DNA from 2 places in the Candidatus Dorea massiliensis AP6 genome. Region 2 is predicted to be linked to the other one. Evidence: predicted binding sites of a transcription regulator. Region 2 holds the regulator's gene; the other holds the start of a gene.
The links. The regulator Rex, encoded in region 2, represses fermentation and respiration genes when NADH is low (regulators of the CRP and FNR family bind a similar motif). The targets are predictions, from matches to a motif close to ATTGTTAANTANTTAACAAT.
Positions count from the first base shown of each region.

Region 1: ACESZP_RS15435 (CoB--CoM heterodisulfide reductase iron-sulfur subunit B family protein) is a predicted target of Rex. The motif match lies at 1,502-1,521, and genes of this name have one in related genera.

Region 1 covers NZ_CAXTKW010000016.1:58,669-62,084, forward strand. The annotation lists gene ACESZP_RS15430 (L-lactate dehydrogenase) at 281-1,240, shown strand; gene ACESZP_RS15435 (CoB--CoM heterodisulfide reductase iron-sulfur subunit B family protein) at 1,603-2,427, shown strand; gene ACESZP_RS15440 (4Fe-4S dicluster domain-containing protein) at 2,414-2,806, shown strand; gene ACESZP_RS15445 (4Fe-4S binding protein) at 2,824-3,416, shown strand, end outside.
Region 2 covers NZ_CAXTKW010000001.1:124,663-128,078, forward strand. The annotation lists gene alr (alanine racemase) at 1-1,138, opposite strand, end outside; gene ACESZP_RS00685 (redox-sensing transcriptional repressor Rex) at 1,233-1,880, opposite strand; gene abc-f (ribosomal protection-like ABC-F family protein) at 2,067-3,416, shown strand, end outside.

The sequences.
Region 1 (3,416 bases), on a different contig from region 2:
TAAGAGGTATTGTAACGATATTTCTTATCGGCATTATTTTTTGCGACGCGGCAGCCGCATTCTTACTGCATAGAAAGAGTGGGATTTCCTCACACTTTCTATTAGATTTCGTTAAGAATTTGTTTATCCACAGAAAAAATTGTACAAATAGAAATACAAAAATCCAAAATGCCTCTTGCATAACCGAAGTGTACGTGCTATAATGCAAGAGGTTGATAAAAAAATATCAATATTGTGAAAAATATCACGTTTTGGGGACGAGAAAGAGTGAGGTAACAGTATGACAAACGAAACATCAAACAAGATCGTAGTAATTGGAGCTGGAAACGTGGGAGAGACCATCTGCTATACCCTGATGCTGAAAGCACAGGTAGGCGAGATTGTCCTAGTAGACTTGAACGAAGATCGCGCGAAGGGTGCTGCACTGGATATCTCACACGGAACCGCGTATTATAGTCAGGTGCGTGTCCGCCAGGGCGGCTATGAGGAGTGCGCGGATGCGAAGATCATCATCGTGACCGCAGGTGTACCGAGAAAACCCGGCCAGACCCGCCTGGAGCTTGCCAAGGTAAACACCGGTGTGGCGAGAAGCATCGCGAAGAACATTATGAAATACGCAAAGAATCCGCTGATCATCGTAGTATCGAACCCGGTAGATGTGAACACCTATCTGATTCAGAAGGAAACCGGCCTTCCGAAGGAGCGAGTTATCGGAACCGGAACCTCCCTTGATACCGCCCGCTTCCGTTATCTCTTAGGCGAACGCGTAAAGGTAGATATCCGCGACATCCAGGGTTATATTCTGGGCGAACACGGCGACACCCAGGTCCCCATCTGGAGCAGCGTCAACGTAGCAGGCGAGCCCATCGATCACTTCCTGCCAGCAGATGAGAAGGAAAAAGAGGAAGTCAAGGAGCAGATTGCCAATAAAGCCAAGACCGGCGGCGCGGACGTCATTTCCCTGAAGGGCGCCACCTTCGACGGAATCGCCATGTCCACCTTCCGTATCGTAGAGTCTATCCTGAAGAACCAGAACACCGTACTTCCGGTAGCCCACGTACTGGGAAAAGAGTACGGCGAGAGCCTGGAAGGATCCTGCATCAGTATCCCCTGCGTAGTTAACGAGGAGGGGATCAGCAAGACCATCAAGATCACCATGACCGACGAGGAGAAACGGCAGGTAGAACACTCCGCAGAAGTGCTGAAAGCATTCATCGGCGACGTGATGAAAGAGGACTAATAATAGAACAGGAAGCATAATTACAAAAACAGCCCCGGCTATCCAACAGCAAAGCGCCTTGGATAGCCGGGGCTGTTTTTGTACACCGGAGTATATCCCCCACGGTACATAACGTAAAATTACTCTATTGACACACAATTAACAAAGCAGAATCCCGACTATATAAGTCGGAATTGACAAAAACTCATGTTGACTTAACACAAAAATATAACATATCATCCAAAAAACTCCAACAAACTAACAAAAAAATATCATTTAGGGGTTGTTAAACCTTTAACAACGTAGTATAATAATGTAGATTGATAGAAAAATGTCAAACAGACAACTTTGCAACAAATAAGAAACAAAAAGGAGGTAGTCAAATGGTGTACAGCTACTATCCGGGCTGCACGTTAAAGAACAAAGCGCAGGACCTGGACCGATACGCCAGAATGTCGGCAGAAGCCCTGGGATTTACCCTGGAGGAAATCGAAGCCTGGCAGTGCTGCGGAGCCGTCTATCCGCTGGCGTCCGATGAGATTGCCACGAAGCTGTCCGCAGTCCGCGCCCTGAATGACGCGAAGGAAAAGGGACAGGATCTGGTAACCCTCTGCTCCGCCTGTCATCATGTGATCAAGCGCGTCAACGATGACATGCAGAATGTGGAGGACATCCGCACCCGTGCCAACAATTATCTGAAGCTTGAAAAACCCTATGAAGGAGAGACAAAAGTTCTTCACTATCTGGAGGTTCTGCGCGATCGCGTCGGTTTCGATACCATCCGTGAGAAGGTTACCCATCCGCTGACCGGTCGGAAAATCGGCGCGTATTACGGCTGTATGCTGCTTCGCCCCAGTGATATCATGGCCTTTGATGATCCGGAGAATCCGACCATTATCGAGGACTTTATCCGTGCCCTGGGTGCTGAGCCTGTGGTATATCCCTACCGGAACGAGTGCTGCGGCGGTTATGTGTCCCTGAAGGACAAGCCCCTGGCTGGTACGATGGTAGACCGGGTAATGGAATCCGCGGCAGATCACGGAGCGGAAGAGCTGATTACCGCCTGTCCTCTGTGCCTCTATAACCTGAGAACCAGCGGAAGCGCGAAAAAGCTTCCGGTTACATATCTGACAGAGCTTCTGGCAGAGGCTCTTGGCCTGATTCCTGAGAAAAATGCGGAAGGAGGAGCAGAGGATGCAGAAGGCTGATATGGCGAAGGCCGATAGACTTCGGGAGATGAGCGGCGTCAACACCCGGAAATGTATGAAGTGCGGAAAATGCTCCGCGACCTGTCCCGCTTATGAGGAGATGGATATCCGTCCCCATCAGTTTGTTTCTTATGTGGAGAATGGCGACATAGAGCCCCTTTTAAATTCCACCACCATCTGGAAATGTCTTTCCTGCTTTGCCTGCGTAGAGCGTTGTCCCAGAGATGTAAAGCCTGCGAAGCTCATTGAGGCGGTACGGCAGATGGTAGTAAGACAGCGGGGCGGCAATTACTTAAGCCCCAACGAGATACCCGAATTACTGGACGAGGAACTGCCCCAGCAGCTGCTGGCCAGCGCGTTCCGCAAATACAGCAAATAATCAGGAGGTGAAAAAACGTGCAGAGAATAGGAGTATTTGTCTGTCATTGCGGTACGAACATAGCTGCGACGGTAGATATCGGACGGGTGGTAGCGGCAGCGGCGAAGGAGCCGGGCGTCGTTCACGCGGAAGATTACCAGTATATGTGTTCCGAAGCAGGACAGCTGAAAATCCGGGAGGCCATCGAGCAGAAACACCTGACAGGTATCGTTGTCTGTTCCTGTTCCCCCAGAATGCATGAGAATACATTTCGCCAGGCGGCAAAGCGGGCCGGTATCAATCCCTACATGGTAGAGATTGCCAATATCCGCGAGCATTGCTCCTGGATTCATAAAGATATGGAGGAAGCGACCGAGAAGGCCATTATCCTGGCCCGGGCAGCCATCGCTAAGGTTATGCTGAACGCGCCTCTGACGCCGGGCACCAGCCAGGTTGTAAAGCGCGCCCTGGTGATTGGCGGCGGTATCGCGGGTATCCAGACCGCACTGGATATTGCGGAGGCAGGCTACGAGGTAGATATCGTAGAGAAGACTCCCAGTATCGGAGGCCGTATGTCCCAGCTTGACAAGACCTTCCCGACTCTGGACTGCTCCGCCTGCATCCTGACTCC
Region 2 (3,416 bases):
CCTGCCCGTGCCGCAGATAAATCCGCGGAACGCGCTGGGACAAATCACAGACAAATTCGTAGTTAAACCGCCCGGACAGCTCCGCCAATTCATCCACGGACAGAACCGCTTCTCCGTTTTTGCCAAACATGGTCACTTCCATGCCCGGAACTGCTTCCGGAATCTCCGTCACATCTACCATCATCTGATCCATACAGACTCTGCCGCAGATAGGCGCCCGCTTACCAGCGATCAGTACCACGCCCTTATTGGACAGGCTTCTCGGATACCCGTCCGCATAGCCCACAGGGACGGTAGCAATCCGGCGCGCAGAATCCGCCGTATAAATGCCGCCATAGCTTACTTCCGTTCCGGGCGCGATGGTCTTTACATGTACAATATGACTTTTCATCTCCATCGCCGGTCTCAGGGGAACCAGCTCCTTCTTCACCTCGTCGGAAGGATACAGACCGTATACCGTAATACCCGCCCGTACCATATCCAGATTTGCCTCCGGCAAATCAATGATGCCGGCGCTGTTGGAGCAGTGATGAATCTGAAATTTCACGCCGGCTGCCTCACAGGCTTCCCGGAACGCGCAGTACCGGGCAAGCTGCTTCTCGGTAGCCGCTTTATCCAGCTCGTCAGATTTGGCAAAATGGGTAAACAGCCCCTCCATCCTGATGCCCGGAAGCCTACTGATAGCGCAGACATCCTGCACGCTCTCTTTGGTATCCGCAAATCCAATCCGGCTCATACCGGTATCTACTTTAATATGAACACTCACTTCTTTTTGCTGTCGAACTGCTTCCGCAGACAGTTCCTTCGCCATATCCAGGCGAAATACCGTGGGGCGGATATCCAGGCGCACCAGCTCCTCATAATCCTCCGGAAATACGTACCCCAGAATCAGGATTGGCTTTTGAATGCCATTTCTTCGAAGCTCTGCAGCTTCTTCAATGGTCGCTGCCGCAAAGCCCCACAGATAATCCTTCTTTTCTATCATTCTCGCAATGGGCGCTGCTCCATGTCCATACCCGTTGGCCTTTACTACAGCCGCAATTCTTGTTTTTTCTTTCAGGTTTGCCTTCATAGCCTCAAAATTATCTTCTATGGCATCCAAATCCACATAAGCCGCCACGCGCTTATATCCTTTCACGTCTGACACTCCTCACTATCCTTAATATACTATGCGTTTACATGCAAAAGGGAGCCAAAAGCTCCCTTTTATCATACCTCACTCTGATACTCCGTCAGGAACGGGGATGCTCTTTCTCATACCGTGTAATATTGTAAGAAAGCTGCATCAGGCTCTCTGACAAATGAACATTCTCTACCAGGACATCCGACGGAACATCCAGATCGATATGGGCGAAATTCCAGATAGCCTTGATTCCATACTGAACCAGAAGCTTCGTCATCTCCTCCGCCTTGGACTTGGGCAGCGTCAATGCCGCAATCTGAATATCTTCATCCTTGATGAAGCTCTCCAGATCCTCCAGCATGTGAATCTGGATGCCCCGGACGCTTAAGCCCTTTAAAATAGGATTTACATCAAAAATGCCTTTTATGTAGAAACCGCGTTTTTCAAAATCTACATAATTGGCCAGAGCCTGTCCCAGATTACCACCGCCGATGATGATCATGTTATGTTTCTTGTCAAGGCCCAGAATCTTGCCGATTTCCTCATACAGATACTTGACATTGTATCCGTACCCCTGCTGTCCAAAACCGCCGAAGTTGTTCAGATCCTGCCGGATCTGCGACGCCGTGACACTCATCCGTTTGCTCAGCTCACCGGAGGAAATACGTTCTACTCCATTTTCCATCAGTTCTCCGAGATAGCGATAATAGCGCGGCAGCCGCTTGATAACTGCTTTTGAGATCTCTCTCTCTTCCATAATATTCTGCACATCCCTCAATAAATCTTTCAAAACTGTTTTTATTATAATCGAAAAGCAAATTTTTTGTCAATCTTTTTACTGGATTCTTCTGAAAGAATCGTAGATTTTATCTTGTTCAATCCTGCATTTTTCGCTATAATAGACTTCGTGTGACATTCAACAACGAAAAACAGAGGTGTTTTTATGATATTAGCATGTCAAAATATAAACAAAGCCTTCGGAACCGACGTGATTCTGAAAAACGCGTCCTTCCACATGGAGGATCGGGAAAAGGCCGCCGTGGTCGGTATCAACGGCGCAGGCAAATCCACCCTCTTAAAAATCATCATCGGGGAAATGGAAGCAGACTCCGGCGAGGTGGTTCTGGCAAAAGGCAAAACCATCGGCTATCTGGCACAGCATCAGGATCTGAACAGCGACCACACCATTTACCAGGAGCTGCTGACGGTCAAGCAGGACGTTATCGATCTGGAGACCCGTATCCGGGAGATCGAAGCGCAGATGAAGGAGCTGTCCGGCGCTGCGCTGGATATGGCGCTGGAGCAGTATACCCGCATGAACCATGAATTTGAACTGAAAAACGGCTACGCCTATAAGAGCGAGGTGGTCGGCGTGCTGAAGGGACTGGGGTTTGAAGAGGAAGAGTTTGAGAAGCATGTTAATAAGCTGTCCGGCGGTCAGAAGACCCGCGTATCTTTAGGCAAGCTTCTGCTCTCCCATCCGGATCTCATTATGCTGGACGAGCCCACCAACCACCTGGACATGAATTCCATCGCCTGGCTGGAAACCTTTCTTTTGAACTACGACGGCGCGGTTCTGGTGGTTGCCCATGACCGGTATTTTCTGAACCGGATCGCCACGAAGATTATCGAGATTGACGCCGGCGAGGTGACCACCTTCCAGGGCAATTACTCCGACTATGCCGCGAAGAAATCACAGCTTCGGGAAGCCCGCATGCATGCTTGGCTGAATCAGCAGCGGGAAATCAAACATCAGGAAGAGGTTATCCAGAAACTGAAATCCTTTAACCGGGAAAAATCCATCAAACGGGCTGAAAGCCGCGAAAAAATGCTGGACAAGATGGACGTACTGGAGAAACCCACGGAAGTCCGCTCTGAGATGCATATCACCCTGGAGCCAAAGGTGGTCAGCGGAAATGACGTGCTGACCGTGGAGGGTCTTTCCAAATCCTTCGGCAGCCAGACCCTCTTCACGGATCTGAATTTCGACGTCAAGCGCGGCGAACGGGTAGCTCTTATCGGCAACAACGGAACCGGCAAAACTACGATATTAAAGATTCTGAATGGCTTGCTGGAAGCAGACAGCGGTTCTTTTACCCTGGGCTCCAAGGTTCATATCGGTTATTATGATCAGGAGCATCACGTGCTGCACCCGGAAAAGACGCTGTTCGAAGAGATTTCCGACGCTTACCCGGATTTGGATAATACAACGATTCGAAGCACCCTTGCCGCTTTTCTTTTCACCGGCGACGATGTGTTCAAACGAATCTCGGAGCTCTCCGGCGGCGAACGG